3 regions of the Alkaliphilus metalliredigens QYMF genome follow, and region 3 is predicted to be linked to each of the others. Evidence: riboswitches for the same ligand, from Rfam matches in the RefSeq annotation. Region 3 holds a riboswitch; each other region holds the start of a gene.
What was found. Region 3 has a riboswitch for S-adenosylmethionine ahead of AMET_RS16585 (O-acetylhomoserine aminocarboxypropyltransferase/cysteine synthase family protein). Riboswitches for the same ligand answer to the same signal wherever they lie in the genome.
Positions count from the first base shown of each region.

Region 1: another riboswitch for S-adenosylmethionine. It lies ahead of AMET_RS04600 (methionine ABC transporter ATP-binding protein); the one in region 3 lies ahead of AMET_RS16585 (O-acetylhomoserine aminocarboxypropyltransferase/cysteine synthase family protein).
Region 2: another riboswitch for S-adenosylmethionine. It lies ahead of metK (methionine adenosyltransferase); the one in region 3 lies ahead of AMET_RS16585 (O-acetylhomoserine aminocarboxypropyltransferase/cysteine synthase family protein).

Region 1 covers NC_009633.1:966,076-971,627, forward strand. The annotation lists gene AMET_RS04585 (methyl-accepting chemotaxis protein) at 1-116, shown strand, start outside; gene AMET_RS04590 (MetQ/NlpA family ABC transporter substrate-binding protein) at 326-1,156, opposite strand; gene AMET_RS04595 (methionine ABC transporter permease) at 1,161-1,811, opposite strand; gene AMET_RS04600 (methionine ABC transporter ATP-binding protein) at 1,811-2,608, opposite strand; SAM riboswitch class I at 2,763-2,874, opposite strand; gene AMET_RS04605 (YerC/YecD family TrpR-related protein) at 3,034-3,339, shown strand; gene dapG (aspartate kinase) at 3,440-4,660, opposite strand; gene AMET_RS04615 (hypothetical protein) at 4,960-5,151, shown strand; gene AMET_RS24825 (hypothetical protein) at 5,263-5,454, shown strand.
Region 2 covers NC_009633.1:761,038-766,589, forward strand. The annotation lists gene AMET_RS24100 (S-layer homology domain-containing protein) at 1-1,064, shown strand, start outside; gene yyaC (spore protease YyaC) at 1,006-1,539, opposite strand; gene AMET_RS24790 (aspartyl-phosphate phosphatase Spo0E family protein) at 1,612-1,767, opposite strand; gene AMET_RS03555 (COG2426 family protein) at 2,056-2,523, shown strand; SAM riboswitch class I at 2,626-2,726, shown strand; gene metK (methionine adenosyltransferase) at 2,902-4,086, shown strand; gene AMET_RS03565 (RNA polymerase sigma factor) at 4,295-4,867, shown strand; gene AMET_RS03570 (methyl-accepting chemotaxis protein) at 5,224-5,552, shown strand, end outside.
Region 3 covers NC_009633.1:3,429,534-3,435,085, reverse strand. The annotation lists gene carB (carbamoyl-phosphate synthase large subunit) at 1-1,172, shown strand, start outside; gene AMET_RS16590 (CAP domain-containing protein) at 1,282-2,244, opposite strand; SAM-I-IV-variant riboswitch at 2,407-2,530, shown strand; SAM riboswitch class I at 2,661-2,776, shown strand; gene AMET_RS16585 (O-acetylhomoserine aminocarboxypropyltransferase/cysteine synthase family protein) at 2,939-4,216, shown strand; gene AMET_RS16580 (methylenetetrahydrofolate reductase) at 4,230-5,114, shown strand; gene AMET_RS16575 (vitamin B12 dependent-methionine synthase activation domain-containing protein) at 5,138-5,552, shown strand, end outside.

The DNA.
Region 1 (5,552 bases), 2.5 Mb from region 3:
TTGCTGTTTCTACTGAAATTGAATCTTTACATCATGTTGCCCAAGAGCAAAAACAAGTAGGAGAAGATTTAGCAACGGCAATTGATAGCCTATCTAATAATATTAAAAATAATTAAAGCTGTTATTATATAAAAAGAGGCAGGGGATGATTGAACACCCACTACCTCTTTTATTTAAGCACTTGAAATTTTTAATACAGAATAGTTAAAGATTTTAGTTCTTTTCTATAATTCCCACTCCAACTGATTAGGTATAGGTGAATCTTAATATAATTAACAATTCCTAAGATATTCGAGGGTTTGAGTTAGAGTAAACAAAGTAAAGGTTAAAAAGCGGGCACAATAGCACCTTTATACTCACTCTGGATAAAATCTCTAACAGCAGAGCTGGTGAGTACTTCAACCAATTTCTGGATTTTTTCTTCTGATTCATTTCCAGGAACAATAGTTACAATATTGGCGTAGGGTGAATTTGAATCCTCCAAAAGCAAGGAATCATTTACAGGATTTAAGGATGCTTCTAAGGCATAGTTAGTGTTAATAATAGCAGCATCAACATCATCTAAAGAACGAGGGATTTGTGGCGCTTCAAGGGCAATGAATTTAAAGTTTTTAGGGTTTTCACTAATGTCATGTTCTGTAGCTAATAAATCTGTGTCATCATCTAATTGAATGACTCCATAATTAGCTAACAATAAAAGTGCTCTCCCGCCATTGGTTGGATCATTAGGAATTGCAATGGTAGCGCCATCTTGCAATGCTTCTAGGGAATCTACTTTTTTAGAATATAATCCTAAAGGTTCCACATGGGTTTTTGCAACATCCTTTAGTTGAATATTGTTATTCTCAGCAAATGTCTCCATATAAGGAACATGCTGAAAAAAGTTGGCGTCAATTTCGCCATCGTGTAAAGCTAAATTAGGTGTTGTGTAGTCTGTAAACTCAACAATTTCTAAGTCGACGCCCATATCTAATAGAATAGGCTTAATAAAATTTAAAATTTCAGAATGGGGGACAGGTGTGGCACCAACCCTTAACTTGACAGTCTCAGGAGCCTCATCTGTTGAGACAACCTCATCCTTTGCCTTTGTGGTGCATCCAACAATCAACGTAATAAGTAATAGACCAATAATTGATAAAAATAAACGTTTTTTCATTTCACTACCTCCTAGATAAATTTTTGGAATAATAATTTCCTGTAATTTGTACAATTTGAACTAGTAAAATAAGCAGAACCACTGTCCAGATCATTACTTCTTTATTATAACGATGAAAACCATAACGAATGGCTAAATCACCTAATCCCCCCCCTCCAACAGCACCTGCCATGGCAGAATAACCGATGACGTTCACAATCGTAATTGTAATTCCTAAAACAATAGAAGGCATGCTCTCGGGGATGAGTACTTTATAAATGATTTGGAATGTACTGGCTCCCATTGCTTGAGAAGCTTCAATCACTCCTTTATCAACCTCCAACAAAGCATTTTCAATAACCCTTGAAAAAAATGGAATGGTTGCGATAGTTAAGGGAACAACGGTAGCAGTGGTACCAATGGAAGTTCCGATTAACAAACGTGTAAAGGGAATCAGGGCAATCATTAAAATAATATAGGGAAAGGAGCGTCCCATGTTAACAATATAGGATAAAACTTGATGAATCCCAATATTCTCCATAATATGTCCTCTCCTTGTGACAACAAGTAAAATGCCTAAAGGTGTACCAACTAAAACGGCAAATAATGTTGACAGGGAAACCATATATAAAGTTTGATGGATTGCAGGAATGAGTAGCATGATTAATCTTTCCATTATAAATTCCCCACCTTTACATTGCTAAAAAAGTCTAAAGGGATTGATTGATCCCTTTGTGAAGAACGACTCCCAAGTAATAAGTTTGTGTACGGATGCCTTGGGTCATTAAAAACTTTTGTGACAAGTCCTGTTTCAACAATCTCGCCATCCTTTAGAACAGCCACACGATGACATACCTGTTTGATGACCTCCATTTCATGTGTAATCAATACAATGGTAATGTTTAGCTTTTCGTTGATTTCCTGCAGGAGATTTAGAATACTCCTACTTGTGATCGGATCTAGGGCAGAGGTGGCCTCATCACTTAATAATATCTTAGGATTAGTTGCTAGGGCCCTGGCGATGGCAACCCGTTGACGTTGACCACCACTTAGTTGTGATGGATAATGCTTGGCTTTATCTTCTAACCCCACTAAGCAAAGTAAGTGTCCCACCCTTTCCTTGATATCAGATTTTTTCATGCCTATGAGCTCAAGGGGGTAAGCAATATTTTGAAATACGTTGCGGCTACTGAGTAGATGATAATTTTGAAAAATCATACCAATGTTTTTACGTACATTTCTTAGTTGGGTAGAAGTAAGTTTCGTTAATTCAATGTGATCGATAGATACTTCTCCGACAGTTGGCCTTTCGAGTAGATTGATGCAGCGTATGAGGGTTGATTTACCTGCTCCACTCAAACCAACGATACCAAATATATCTCCCTTCTCAACGGTAAAATTAATATCCTTCAATGCTTGTACATTACCTTCTTTAGATTCGTAAAGCTTACTTAAGTTACTTAACTGAATCATTCAATCACCTCGCTAAAGTTTTAATTTCATAAAGCAAAAAGAGTAGAACCGTGTGCATAGTAGAACTTTTACTCATATAGCAAAAGAGTATTTTTGCAATAAAAAAGCCACTTTCGCATGAAAGAGGCACCATTAAAAAATAGAGTAATGTCCTCTCTCATCTTTCAACACATAAGTGTTGTTGGAATTAGCACCTTCGAATTGCAAAAACAATTCGTGGTTGCCGGGTTTCATCGGGCCAGTCCCTCCACCTCTCTTGATAAGAGTATAAATCGATATTCAATTTAAAAACAACTATAATATAATTTTCATAGTATGTCAACAAAAATAATAAAAAAGTTTAAAGTAATAAAATCAAAAGAGAAAAGGATTCCCTGGAATAAAGTAGAATAATTAAAGTAATCTATAAATTTGAGGTGAATAGTATGTCCCATCAATCTAGAATTAAGGATGAATTTGCCGACTCTTTGTTTGAGGCTATTTTAAAGCTTGAAACCATGGAAGAATGCTATCGTTTTTTTGAAGACATCTGCACAATTAAAGAAATACAGTCTATTTCTCAACGGCTTGCGGTGGCCAAGCTCTTAAATGCTGGTAAAACCTATAATCATATCGAAGAAAAAACAAAGGCCAGTACAGCAACCATAAGTAGAATCAACCGCTGTTTACATTATGGAGCAGATGGATACAAAATGATATTAGAAAAGTTAGCAGACGAAAAAAAGGAGTAAACTGGTTTTCTTCTTAGAACAAAGAAAAAGCAGGCAATAACACACAGAGGTGTGTTATTGCCTGCTTTTGTTGATGTATAAAATAGGGTTTTGAGGTTTCCTAGCAGTCTAAATGAAAGGCTGAATGAAGTGCATTAACAGCTTTTTTAGCATCTGATTCATCAACAAGACAGGAAATTGTTGAATGAGAATCGGAGCTTTGTAGAATCTGTATATCTTCTGAAGATAACGCACCCACAATGGTAGCCATGACACCAGGAATCCCTGTGATTCGATTACCAACAACGGTTACCTTGCTACAATGTGTTCGTATTTCATGTGAAAAATTCAACTTCTTAAGTTGAATTTGCACAATATTGATCTGCTCTGTACTAATTGTAAAGATTTTTTTGTCTAGAAAAAAGTTAATCATGTCAATGCTTACTTTAGACTCCGCCAAGGTGGACAATAACAAACTATCGTGGGCCAGGTTATTTTCCATGTGAACTGAGACCTGTGAAATGCCATCCTTATGTGTGATGGCTGTTAAAAGATTTTTCTTTGGTTGGGAACAGTACAAAGATTCTTTGTCACCTGTGAAGGAGTGAATTCTAGTCCCTGGATGCTCCGACATGGTATTTCGAATATTCACTGGAATATTCTTTTTTTGAGCAATTTCTACGGCCCGAGGATGAATGACCTTGGCACCCTTTTCAGCCATTTGAAATACCTCATTGTAGTTCACTTGGTCTAGAATTCTAGCTCTTGGAACGACATTTGGGTCAGCTGTCATAATGCCATCGACATCTGTATAAATCTCTACATACTCTGCATTTAAGGCAACTGCCAATGCAGTGGCTGTTGTATCGCTACCGCCTCGACCTAGGGTAGTCACTTCACCCGAAGCTGTGGCCCCTTGAAATCCTGGAACAACAACAATATAATCCTTTTCTAAATAAGAAAGTGATCTCTTCTCATCAATAGCAATGATTTCAGCGTTACTAAAATGATCATCAGTCAAGATCCCTGCTTGGGCACCGGTTAAAACAATTACTTTTTCTCCTAATGCCTCTAATGCTGAGCCTAGAAGGGTGGCAGAAATAATTTCACCACATGACATCAGTAGATCTAATGTTTTAAGACTACAAAGCGGATTTTCTTCTAAAAGCAAGTTTCTTAAGGTATCAGTGGCATAGGCATCACCTTTACGACCTAAGGCTGACACGACTACCACGATGTTTTTCTGTTTTTGTTTTGTTTGCAAAATTTTATTAATTACTTGTGTTCTCCGCTCTTTAGTTGAAACGGAGGTACCCCCAAATTTCTGAACAACAATGTTCACAAAAATCACCCCATATTATTATGAAATTTCATTTCTAAATGAATCATACTATTAAAATATGCTTTCATCTTATTAAATGTTTATGGATTATGTCAATAAAAATTTAAATTTCAACATGCACAATAAGATTGTACCCTTCATAGGATAAAATCACACGAGAAAAGTGAAGTAAGCGGGTAGGGTTGATACAAAAGAAATACATTCATTAATAGAGAGGCACCTTTATGATCACTGACACATAATATGTAGTGAAACAATGAAAGTTAGAAGTAAACACTTTCATGAAGGAGGTGAAGTACATGTCAGAGGTAGCGAGCACAAACGTTTTAGGTGGTTTGTTTGGGAGAGACAGTAGTGTGTTGTTTTTCTTCCTACTACTGGTGGTGATCTTCTGTAGCTGTGGTATATTTAAGGGCGCAGGTGACAGCTTGTTATTCTTCTTCCTATTATTAGCAGTATTATTTGGAGGAAGACAATTATCATTTTGTTAGTTAAAGGGTAGGGTATCCTACCCTTTTTCATGTCACCAAATAAAAGTGAAAGTCATACTATAGATAATGACACTAGGAATAGTGGAAAATCTATTGAGGAAGGTGAAATATATGTCTGAGGTAACTAGTGGTAGTAGATTTGGAGGATTATTTGGGACGGATTCAAGTTTGTTGTTTTTCTTTTTGTTGCTGGTTTTAATATTCTGTAACTGTGGTATCTTTAGAGGATCGGGGGATAGTTTACTATTCTTCTTCTTGCTATTGGTAGTACTCTTTGGTGGAACAAGACTATTTGGTGTGTAAATCGGTGTCAAATGTGATAAAATGAATAAGACCAAATAAGAAGGGATCTAGATCCCTTCTTATTTGTTTAAGCGCTATGAGTCGATGCGATAGCATCA
Region 2 (5,552 bases), 2.3 Mb from region 3:
TTGCAGACAAGGAAAGTAAATTCCGACAATTTACTGATAGCGGGGCGCCCTTTGTAAGTAATGGAAATACAGGGATTATGCAGGTGAATCGAGTTCACCACGGAACCTATGATGTCCAGCGATTAAGGGAAGATCTGCGTTACAACATAGAAGCTGGGGCAGATATATTACAAAGTAAATGGGATTGGAGTGTTGTCCCTACAATTGGAGATGGGGATCCTAATATTGTTGAAAACTGGTATTTCGCATTGTGGGCATATAATTCGTGGGATGGCAGAAATAACCCAAATATACATGGTAGTGGCGTATATCAAGAGGAGCTATTACAGCTGGTAAGGGAAAAGTACAATCAACCCGTTACTTCTATTGATTGGAGTTTGATTCCTAGAAGTGGCACACCATCAGGAGGAACACAAGTTGCAACCCCTGAAAAACATCACTATGCTGTGGCAGAAGAGAAGAAGGAAGAAAAGATTTTTGTGGTCACACGCTCTGGTGGAAATCGCTCCATCTTTAGAGATGTAGCGGATCATCAACAAGAAATGTACATAGAGTCAATTGTAAAAGAAGAAATTATGTCCGGTGTGGGACAAGAACTTTTTAAGCCCGATGATCTCATTACCCGTGAACAAGTAGCTAAAGTCATTGTAGATGCATTGGACTTAGAAGTGGTGGATGAAACAATGGCGGTATCTAAAATAGTTGACTGGCATGAAGTATCTGGATGGGCTCGAGACTTTATGTCAATAGTTTATCAACTGGAAATTATGACTGGATATGAGGATGGCACATTGAGGCCAAGTGATTTCGTCACCCGAGAACAAGCGGCAGTGATTTTAGCAAGTGGATTAAATACAAATACGATGATCATGACAGCTGAGCCCTATGAGGATCAAGAAAAAATCAGCCCTTGGGCCATAGACAGCATCAATGAATTAAAAACATTGGGAATATTGCAAAGAGATAACAGGCTACGACCTAAGGATTATATCACCCGGGCTGAGTTTAGTAAGTGGATTTATTATCTCCTGCGATATGACAGTGATGCATTAAGACTTCAGTAATTTGTTGCGCTAAATCCATGATTAAGCTGAGTCGGATATGGTGAATGGTTGAATTGATTTTCTCATCGTTTGGAGCAACAATTCCGATTAGTGAAAGATCACCAACAGAAGGTAGGGCTTTACCCACACCCTTGCCTGGAGCAATGGGACCTGGGCGGAGCGTTATGAATCCCACCTGTTCACTGTCACCAAGGCTTGCGTCGATGGCTAGAATAAAAGCATTTGGATGTTTCTGTTTGAGCATCGTAATTGTGTTTTTGAGGTTCAAAGCATGAATAGGCTGACCCAGAGTGCCATAAATGAGATGTGGAAAGTGCTTCTGTAATAGAAGACTACCCACTAAAGGACCTAGGGCATCGCCGATACAGCGATCGGTACCGATACAAAGGACAATAAATTCATCAGGGAGATTCAGGGATAAATAGCGGACAAACTGAGGAATCATCTGTGGATTTTTATAATGATAGCTAACCAAAAGAAACACCCCCTATATATGTTATATATATAGGGGGTGTTTGCAATTTATGACTAAAGGAGGGGGAATAGCTTATTCATTATTCAATAGATAATATTCTACAATCAATTCATCAAGCTCTTGACTCAAATCCACAATGTCATAGGTGGCCCTACCTTCATCTAATGAGCGACTAAGTTGTTCTTTAAGTTCTTCGATGCGATCTTTTAAATTATTAATATGATTCACCTAGTATCACTCCATTCTTATGGTTAAGAGCACCTACGGTGGACTTGGAACCCGCATACCAATATTTTACTGGAATGGTACGCTTGTCCATATTATACCACTAAATAAAGGGATTAAACATTACGTGGAGATTACCATAATATTAAATAAGTATTACAGAAACTTAAAGTAGATGCCTAGGGAAAAACAGTGGTAAATTAAATAGAAAACAGAACATAAAAAAACAAAATATAGGACTAGGACAAGTCTCTCAATGATAAAATATAATGGAGAGATTGAGGTGAAAAAATGGAGAGTGCTTTTCAGTGGATGACAAAGGAGTTGATGGTTCTTTTTATTGCGGCTCTGCCAATTATGGAGCTAAGGGGAGCGATTCCCATAGGGGTTTCCATGGGAATACATCCATTACACGCCACAATTTTAGGGGTTGTGGGGAGTTTACTACCAGTGCCTTTTTTATTATTATTCCTAGAGCCGGTTTTTGAAAAACTAAAAAAGTCCAAGTTTTTTTTCAAGTTTATTCAACGTACTGTGAAAAAAACCAGGAAGAGCAGTGAAAGAATTCGAAAATATAGTACATTAGGACTGGTACTGTTTGTGGCAATACCCTTGCCTACCACTGGGGTATGGAGTGGGTGCTTGGCGGCAAAACTATTGGCGGTTCCATTTAAGTATGCCATGCCTGCCATCGCAGTAGGAGCCTCCATTGCTGGTACGATTATGTTTATTCTGAGTTATATTGCAATAAAAATCTAATCCAGTCTTCAAGTGAAGTTTCATATATGTAAAAAAAATGTTGACATATATAAAACCCAATGGTATTATGTTTTCAGTGAGAAATTAAATAGAAATCTTGATGCCTTATCAAGAGTGATGGAGGGGAAGGGCCCGATGAAATCCGGCAACCATAGAGTGTATGGTGCTAAGTCCCTCAGAATTTTGGTTCTGAAAGATGAGGAAATATTGAAAGACAACCCTCTTCTGATGAGCCCATCATATTAAGAGGGTTTTAATTTTTTATATAGTTTCAGTTGAGTCGGGTATATTAATAGGGACTTGCGAAAGCCTAAGGACAGGGTATATGAATAGGCTACATAGACAACAAAGAAACAAAGAAATAGAGGAGGCTTATAAATGGGAAAAAGATTATTTACTTCAGAGTCTGTTACAGAGGGACATCCAGATAAGATCTGCGATCAAATTTCAGATGCTGTATTAGATGCGATTTTCGAGAAGGATCCAAAGGCAAGAGTTGCTTGTGAAACAAGTGTGTCCACAGGACTTGTATTAGTGGCAGGAGAAATTACAACTGATTGTTATGTGGACATCCCTAAGGTGGTTCGTAGAACCATTGCGGAAATTGGCTACACCCGTGCAAAGTTTGGATTTGACAGTGACACATGCGCTGTATTAACTGCCATCAATGAGCAGTCACCTGACATTGCCCAAGGTGTAAATGAAGCCTTAGAAAATAGAGCTGGAGAAGTGACCGATGGGCTAGAGTCCATCGGTGCTGGAGACCAAGGAATCATGTTTGGATTTGCCTGCAACGAAACACCTGAATTAATGCCCTTACCGATTTCATTAGCCCATAAGCTAGCAAAGCGCTTATCAGATGTCAGAAAGAACGGGACCTTGGATTACTTAAGACCTGATGGAAAAACACAGGTAACTGTAGAATATGATGGAGATAAACCCAAAAGAGTGGACACCATTGTTATTTCTACACAGCATAGCCCTGAAGTAGATCACAAAACAATTGAGAGAGACTTAATCGAGTATGTCATCAACAACATTGTACCAGCGGAATTAATTGATGCAAAAACAAGATATTTAATTAATCCAACTGGACGATTTGTCGTGGGTGGACCCCAAGGAGATGCGGGCTTAACCGGTAGAAAAATTATTGTAGATACCTATGGTGGATATGCCCGTCATGGCGGAGGTGCTTTCTCGGGGAAAGATCCAACAAAGGTAGACAGATCAGCTGCCTATGCTGCTAGATATGTAGCGAAAAACATTGTTGCCGCAGGCCTAGCTGATAAATGTGAAATTGAGCTGGCCTATGCCATTGGAGTGGCGCAACCGGTATCTATTTTAGTTGAAACATTTGGAACAGGAAAAGTAGATGAAGACAAGATGATCGAACTTGTCCACAAATATTTTGACCTAAGACCAGCTGCCATCATTAGAGACTTAGACCTAAGAAGACCAATTTATCGCCAAATTGCAGCCTATGGACACTTTGGACGTACCGATGTAGATTTACCATGGGAAAGAACTGATAAGGCTGAAGCCTTGAGAGCAGAAGTACTTTAATTAAGACATACAAGTAAAAAGCTTATTTCCTTTAGTGATTCACAGAGGAAATAAGCTTTTTTTCGTGATTTAAACTTATTCCATAAGGAATGCCACTGAATCAGTAGGGGAATAAGCCCCGTTCTCTCTTCGCCAAAAACTCACTGCAGCGCTACAATAGAACTACCGGTAATACTTGAAGGTGCACCTTCCAAAAGGAAGGGTTAAAGTGAATCAAGATTTTGAAGCAAGGGTGTTGGAGGCAAAGGCAGGAAACAGACAGGCAAAGGAATGGATTGTTTTTAAATTAAATCCCTTAGTGATCTCACACAGTGGTAGATATGGAGGATGTAAAGGATATGATGAGGATGCCATTCAGGATGGTCGTATGAAGATACTAGAAGCAATAGAGACCTTCGATTTAGAAAAGGGTGTTCCGTTTTTGGGCTATGTTGCATTAGCTGTACAACACTTTTATCAAAACAGGAGAAGGAAACAGCGAATTCATCTATCCCTGGATTCGCCTATAGGAAATGGAGTTGAAGAAGAAAATGGGACTTGGATTGACCTGATTGTAGATGAGTCAGTAGAGATTGAAGAAGATCTCATTAGAAAAGAGACCCATCAATGGATACATGAAAATATGAGTTGTTTAAGCCAAGGTCAGCAACAGGTGGTGAGGGACTTTTATTTTAATAAACATTCTTTAAAAACAATTGCAGCCAAAAGAGGGGTACATCCCATTACTGTGGCAAAGACAAAGGGGCTGGCATTAAGGAAGTTAAGACGTCAGGCTACGTAAAAACTCATTTTCTCTTGATTTTGTCATTCTGAACACAGTGAAGAATCTTGAATTTTAAACCTTCAAGACCCATTCGCTACGCTCAGGGTGACAATTCTTACGCAGTCTGACGTCTCCTAGAGATGTAATTTCATGAAAAAAGCTAAGGTAACTTCTGGGGATGTAAATAAAGGGTGATTTGGTAGAATTAACAATAGTTTGATTTATCTTAATTGACAGATATAACTATGTCTAATATAATTACACTGGCGTTTACGACAAAAATTGACAAATATTTACCAATTTCTACATTTTATCAAAAGAAGCATCGTCTGTGAATGCAACATTCATAAATTTTATGTAAAGGAGCTTACATTATGGAAAGTACAAAAAACGTAAAAAGAATCAGAAAAGGCTCAATCAAGATGAAGCTAGTTGTGATACCATTAATTGTATCATTATTAGCTGTAGGTGCCATTGGTTTTCTTTCTACACATTTCACTAGAGACAGTATGCTAGAACAGATGAGAGAAGATGGGTTTTATACAGCGGAACGGTTGATAGGAAGGATAGAGGACAATAATGACTCCTTGGAAAGCATGGATGAAGTACTAGAGGATCAAATCAGAGGGGTAGCTAATGTTGTCATGGGAAACAGAGCAATTATCAGCAATGAGTATTTGGTGGAGCTAGCAGCACAATTAGA
Region 3 (5,552 bases):
TGGTCAGTGATATCAAAGAGGTAGAAGAAGCTGCAAAGGTTCTTGGGTTCCCATTAGTGGTCAGACCCTCCTATGTAATCGGTGGACAGTCAATGGAAATCGTAAGGGATGAGGAAGAGCTACTTTATTATGCAAATCATTTAACTGACTTTAACAAATACAATGCAATCCTAATGGATCAATATATTTTGGGAAAAGAAGTTGAAGTAGATGGCATTAGCGATGGCAAAGAGATTTTGATCCCTGCTATTATGGAGCATATTGAAAGAGCAGGAGTTCATTCTGGAGACAGTATGAGTGTCTATCCTGTTCAAAGCTTAAGTGAAAAAGTAGTAAAGGATATTGTTGATTACACCCAGAAAATTGCCATGGCCTTAGGAGTAGTTGGATTAATTAACATTCAATATGTGGTCAAGGATGAACAAGTAATGGTGATTGAAGCCAATCCAAGGGCATCACGTACTGTGCCTATTGTTTCTAAAGTGACTCGAATTCCAATGGTGGCTCTTGCAACGGAAGTGATGATGGGGAAAGCCTTAAAGGATCTGGGATATGGGACTGGAGTCGCAGCTCATCCTCCGTATATCGTGGTGAAAGCCCCTGTATTCTGTTTGGAAAAGCTAGGAGATGTCGATACGATGCTAGACCCAGAAATGAAATCCACAGGAGAGGTAATGGGCATCGGTTTAAATTACCAAGAGGCTTTACTAAAAGCCTTTGAGGGAGCAGGTTTTCACATTCCATCAAAGGGAAGGGTGCTGTTTTCCATAGCAGACCGTGATAAGACGGAAGCCATTGCCCTGGCAAGGGAACTAGAGGAACAAGGATTTGAAATCATTGCCACTTCAAGTACTGGCAAACACCTAGTAAAGCATGGGGTGCATATTAAAGAGGTGTTGGGCTCAAATGATGAAATATTAGAAGCCTTTAAGAGTGGATCCGTTGCAATGGTAATTAATACACCAACAAAAGGGAAGAAGATAGAGAGACAGGGTTTTCAAATCAGAAGACAATCCATTGATTATAGCATTTCTTGTTTTACATCATTAGATACTGCCTATCAATTTTTAGATGTCATTAAATTTGCAAAAACATACACATATCAAGTCATCAAGCTTTTTGAACCCCAAGCTATTGACAAGATTTCTCCTAAATTAAGTAATATTGTATAATAAGGTCTCCACAAAAAACGAGCAAGTGACTCAATTGAGTCACTTGCTCGTTTTTATGCGCAAGTGAAAAATAAAGATAGGATTCAAATAACTATATGGTTAAACAGCTCTATTGAGGTTTACTAATAAATACCTGTGTAAACAGTAAACCATATCGATCACTAGGAACGATACCGATGCCCAGGTGGGTAAAATCTGGACTTAGAATGTTTCTTCTATGTCCTGCAGAATTCATCAATGAAGTATGAGCCTGTTCCACTGAAGCGTTACCAGCTAGGTTTTCACCTGCATGTAAGTATTTCACACCAAAGCTTTCCAGCATATCAAAGGGACTGCCATAGGTAGGAGAGTTATGACTGAAATAGTTTTGATCTTCCATGTCCTGAGATTTAATTCGAGCTACTCTGGTTATTTCTAAGTCAACTCTTAAGGTAGAAAGACCATTTCGTTCTCTCTCACTATTAACAAGGTCGAACATTTGTTGTTCTTCCGCAGATAGAGCTCGAATTCCAGTGGTTTGGGGCTCCGGGTCTACCTGCTGTCCTGTTTGCGGTTGTTGTCTTTCATTTGGTGGTAGCGTAGGTTTCTCTTCCAGTCTTGGGGCTTCTTCAGGAGCCTCTTCTCCAGGCTGTGTCGCATCCTCATCAACCTGTCTCTGGGGAAGTTCTTCCTGCTGTTGATACATTGGTTGCTGTGTTTCATTGGGGGTAGTGGGGTGGTCCTCACGACGATCAGCACCTTCCCTTACTATAGGCATTGCATCAGCAGTTTCAATTCCACCCACTTGATTATTATCTAGTTGGACAATATACCAGTCCTGTGATTGATTTAGAACCCTAATCTCACTATCTTTTTCTAAAGTAGCAAGACTATCGAAGTCTCTTCCTAGTCCTGATTTAACATCTGCTGAATCAGCCGTCACTCGAGCAAATTCAACATCAGCTATATGAAAAATAGCGGAAAGGTTAGTCTCTCTAGGCTGATTATCTTGGGCTAAATGGTCCTGAGGTCCTCCGCAGGCAGTGGTAAGTAGAAGGGAAAAAGTTAATAAAAGCAAAGCTTTATTTCGCATATCATACCTCCGTTAATCAAATTTTATCTAAATGAGTCTCTTATATTATTTGCAAAAATAATGGTTATATGTCTTTAAATTAAATAAAGAATTTATTGAATATTTTAACTAAAGGGTATTTACAAGTTAATTCTTTTGTGATATCATAACTATAATTTAATAGAAACTTATCAAGAATTAGGGGAGAGAGTTGACTTGATGATCCTATACCAACCTACTAGAAAAAGTAAGGTGGTCCTGTTAACACACGATAAGGGGGTATAGTAAACCAATAATACGGTGAATATAATCTTCTTAACGATATGTTAAGAAGATTTTTCTATTTTGAAGAAATTGCATATTAAAAGTTTGAGTTGCTGTGGTAGCATCAGACGAATTGTATCTGGATTTACAAAAAAGTAAAAGCGAAATTGAATATCTTATCTAGAGAGGTGGAGGGACTGGCCCGATGAAACCCAGCAACAGCTAGCTTGAGGCATTAATCAAGCTTGAAATGTGCTAATTCCTGCAGCCCTTGGCTGAAAGATAAGGAGAGTATTTTCATCAATACCATTAAGGTATTTTGAAAAAGCCGCTTCTTATTAATTTAAGAGAAGTGGCTTTTCCTATAAGCACTTGAATCTTTAAGTGGGCCATGAGTCGATGCGAGAGCACCAGACGAATTTTTAACAAAACAAAACAAGGAGGAATTATAATGACAAAAAAATTATCTTTCGAAACATTACAAGTTCATGGGGGGCAAGTGGTTGATGGTACCACTAAATCTAGGGCAGTCCCAATTTATCAAACCACATCCTACGTGTTTGATGATGCACAGGATGCAGCAGATCTTTTTGCACTCAAGAAGGAAGGGAATATTTATACAAGGATAGGAAACCCAACAACAGATGTATTAGAAAAAAGAATCGCGGCATTAGAGGGTGGGGTAGCGGCTGTGGCTACGGCCTCAGGAATGAGTGCCATTACCTATGCTATCTTGAATGTCGCTAAGCCAGGAGATGAAATTGTGGCGGCGGCCACACTTTATGGAGGCACCTACACACTATTTTCAAATACATTTAAAAGGTTAAATATTAAAGTGGTCTTAGTGGATCCAGATGATTTTGAAGCAGTGGATCAAGCCATTAATGAAAATACCAAGGCTGTGTTCATTGAAACCATTGGAAATCCAGAAATTAATGTCATTGATATTGAAAAGATAGCTGAAATAGCCCATGACCATGGCATCCCATTAATCGTAGATAACACCTTTGCTTCACCGTATTTATGCAGGCCCATTGAGTTCGGAGCGGACATTGTGGTTCACTCCACAACTAAGTTTATCGGGGGACATGGAACTTCAATTGGAGGGGTTGTGGTAGATTCAGGAAAATTTCCTTGGAATAATGGAAAATTTGAAGAGTTAGTTGAACCGGATGAAAGCTACCATGGATTATCCTACTGGGATACATTTGGTGGCGCTGCATATATTGCTAGACTACGCACTATCTTATTAAGAGATATTGGGGCGGCCATCTCTCCTTTTAATTCATTTTTATTGATTTTAGGGTTAGAGACTTTATCACTACGAGTAGAAAGACATGTGTCAAATGCATTGGAAGTGGCAACCTACCTTGAGAAACACCCCCAGGTGGCATGGGTCAATTATCCAGGGCTTCAATCCAATAAATACTATGAACTTGGGCAAAAATATTTACCATTAGGATCTGGCTCAATTTTCACATTTGGTCTAAAGAGTGGCTATGAAGGTGGAAAAAAGTTAATCAATGAGCTTACTATTTTCTCTAATGTAGCCAATGTTGGAGATGCAAAATCACTGGTAATTCATCCAGCCTCCACCACTCATCAACAATTAAGCCAAGAGCAGCAACTATCAGCGGGAGTATTACCTGAACTTGTGAGAATCTCTGTAGGAATTGAAAATGTAGCAGATCTAATTGCAGATATTGAAGACGTGTTAGGAAAATTGTAAGGGGGGAAATCTTATGAAAATAACTAAATTATTTAATGATAAAAGACCAGTCATCTCTTTTGAAATTTTTCCACCTAAGAAAGAGCTTCCTATTAGTAGCATCTATGGAGCCTTAGACGGACTGGCTGATTTAAATCCAGACTTTATCAGTGTAACCTATGGTGCTGGAGGGACAGGTAGTAATAAGACAATAGAAATTGCATCAATAATCAAAAACAAATATGAAATCGAAGCATTAGCTCACTTAACTTGTATTACTTCTAACAAGGAAGTCATTCAACAGAATATTAAAGCCCTTCAAGAGAACAACCTAGAGAATGTGTTAGCTCTCCGAGGGGATGTTCCTTCGGATTTTATCCGACGAGAAGAAAATCAATATCAATATGGGGTGGACTTAATCAAGGAATTAAAGGGATATGGAGACTTTGATATAGGAGCTGCTGTATATCCAGAAGGACACATTGAATGTGACGATGTTGAAAAAGACCTGCAATACTTGAAGGAAAAGGAAGCGGCAGGGGCGAATTTCTTAGTAAGCCAATTGTTTTTTGATAATGAGATATTTTATGGATTTCTAGAAAAACTAAAGGCATATAAAATAGAAAGCAAAGTATTAGCTGGGGTAATGCCCATTTTAAGTAAAAAACAAGTGGAAAAGATGATATTTATGTGTGGGGCATCCCTTCCAGCTAAAGTGATTCGATTGGTATCAAAATATGAGCATCAGCCAGAGCTATTACGACAGGCAGGAATCGAGTATGCCGCTGAGCAGGTAGCGGATTTGATTGCAAATGAAGTAGATGGAATTCATATTTATACAATGAATCAACCAGACATAGCAAAGGGAATTTTGAAAAGACAGAAAAAAACTGTAACAGGTCATATTGACAAGTTTTAATTCACTTATAAGGAGTCATAAAAATGGAAATGAGCAGATCTGAAGTCTTACGCTATCTAGGACATAAGCAACAAAAGATAGATGCAGGGTTAAATCAATTAATTGATAGCTGTATGAAGGAAATGACTGAGATTGCTAAACCCCGTTATGTGTATGAGTTCTTTGAGATAACAGAGGTGCAAGAGGCGGCCATTGTATTGAATGAGTCCCTTACATTAAAGGGAAAGTCTATTACGAACCATCTGAAGGATTGTTCTAAATGTGTGCTTTTAGCAGGGACCCTAGGAATCAATGTAGATCGACAAATCAAACAATATCAGTTGGTGGATATGACCCGAGCCCTTGTGTTAGATGCCTGTGCAACAGCTGCAATTGAGGTTTTATGTGATGAAGCAGAAGAAGAAATTAAGAAACTTAATTTAGTTAAGGGATATCATA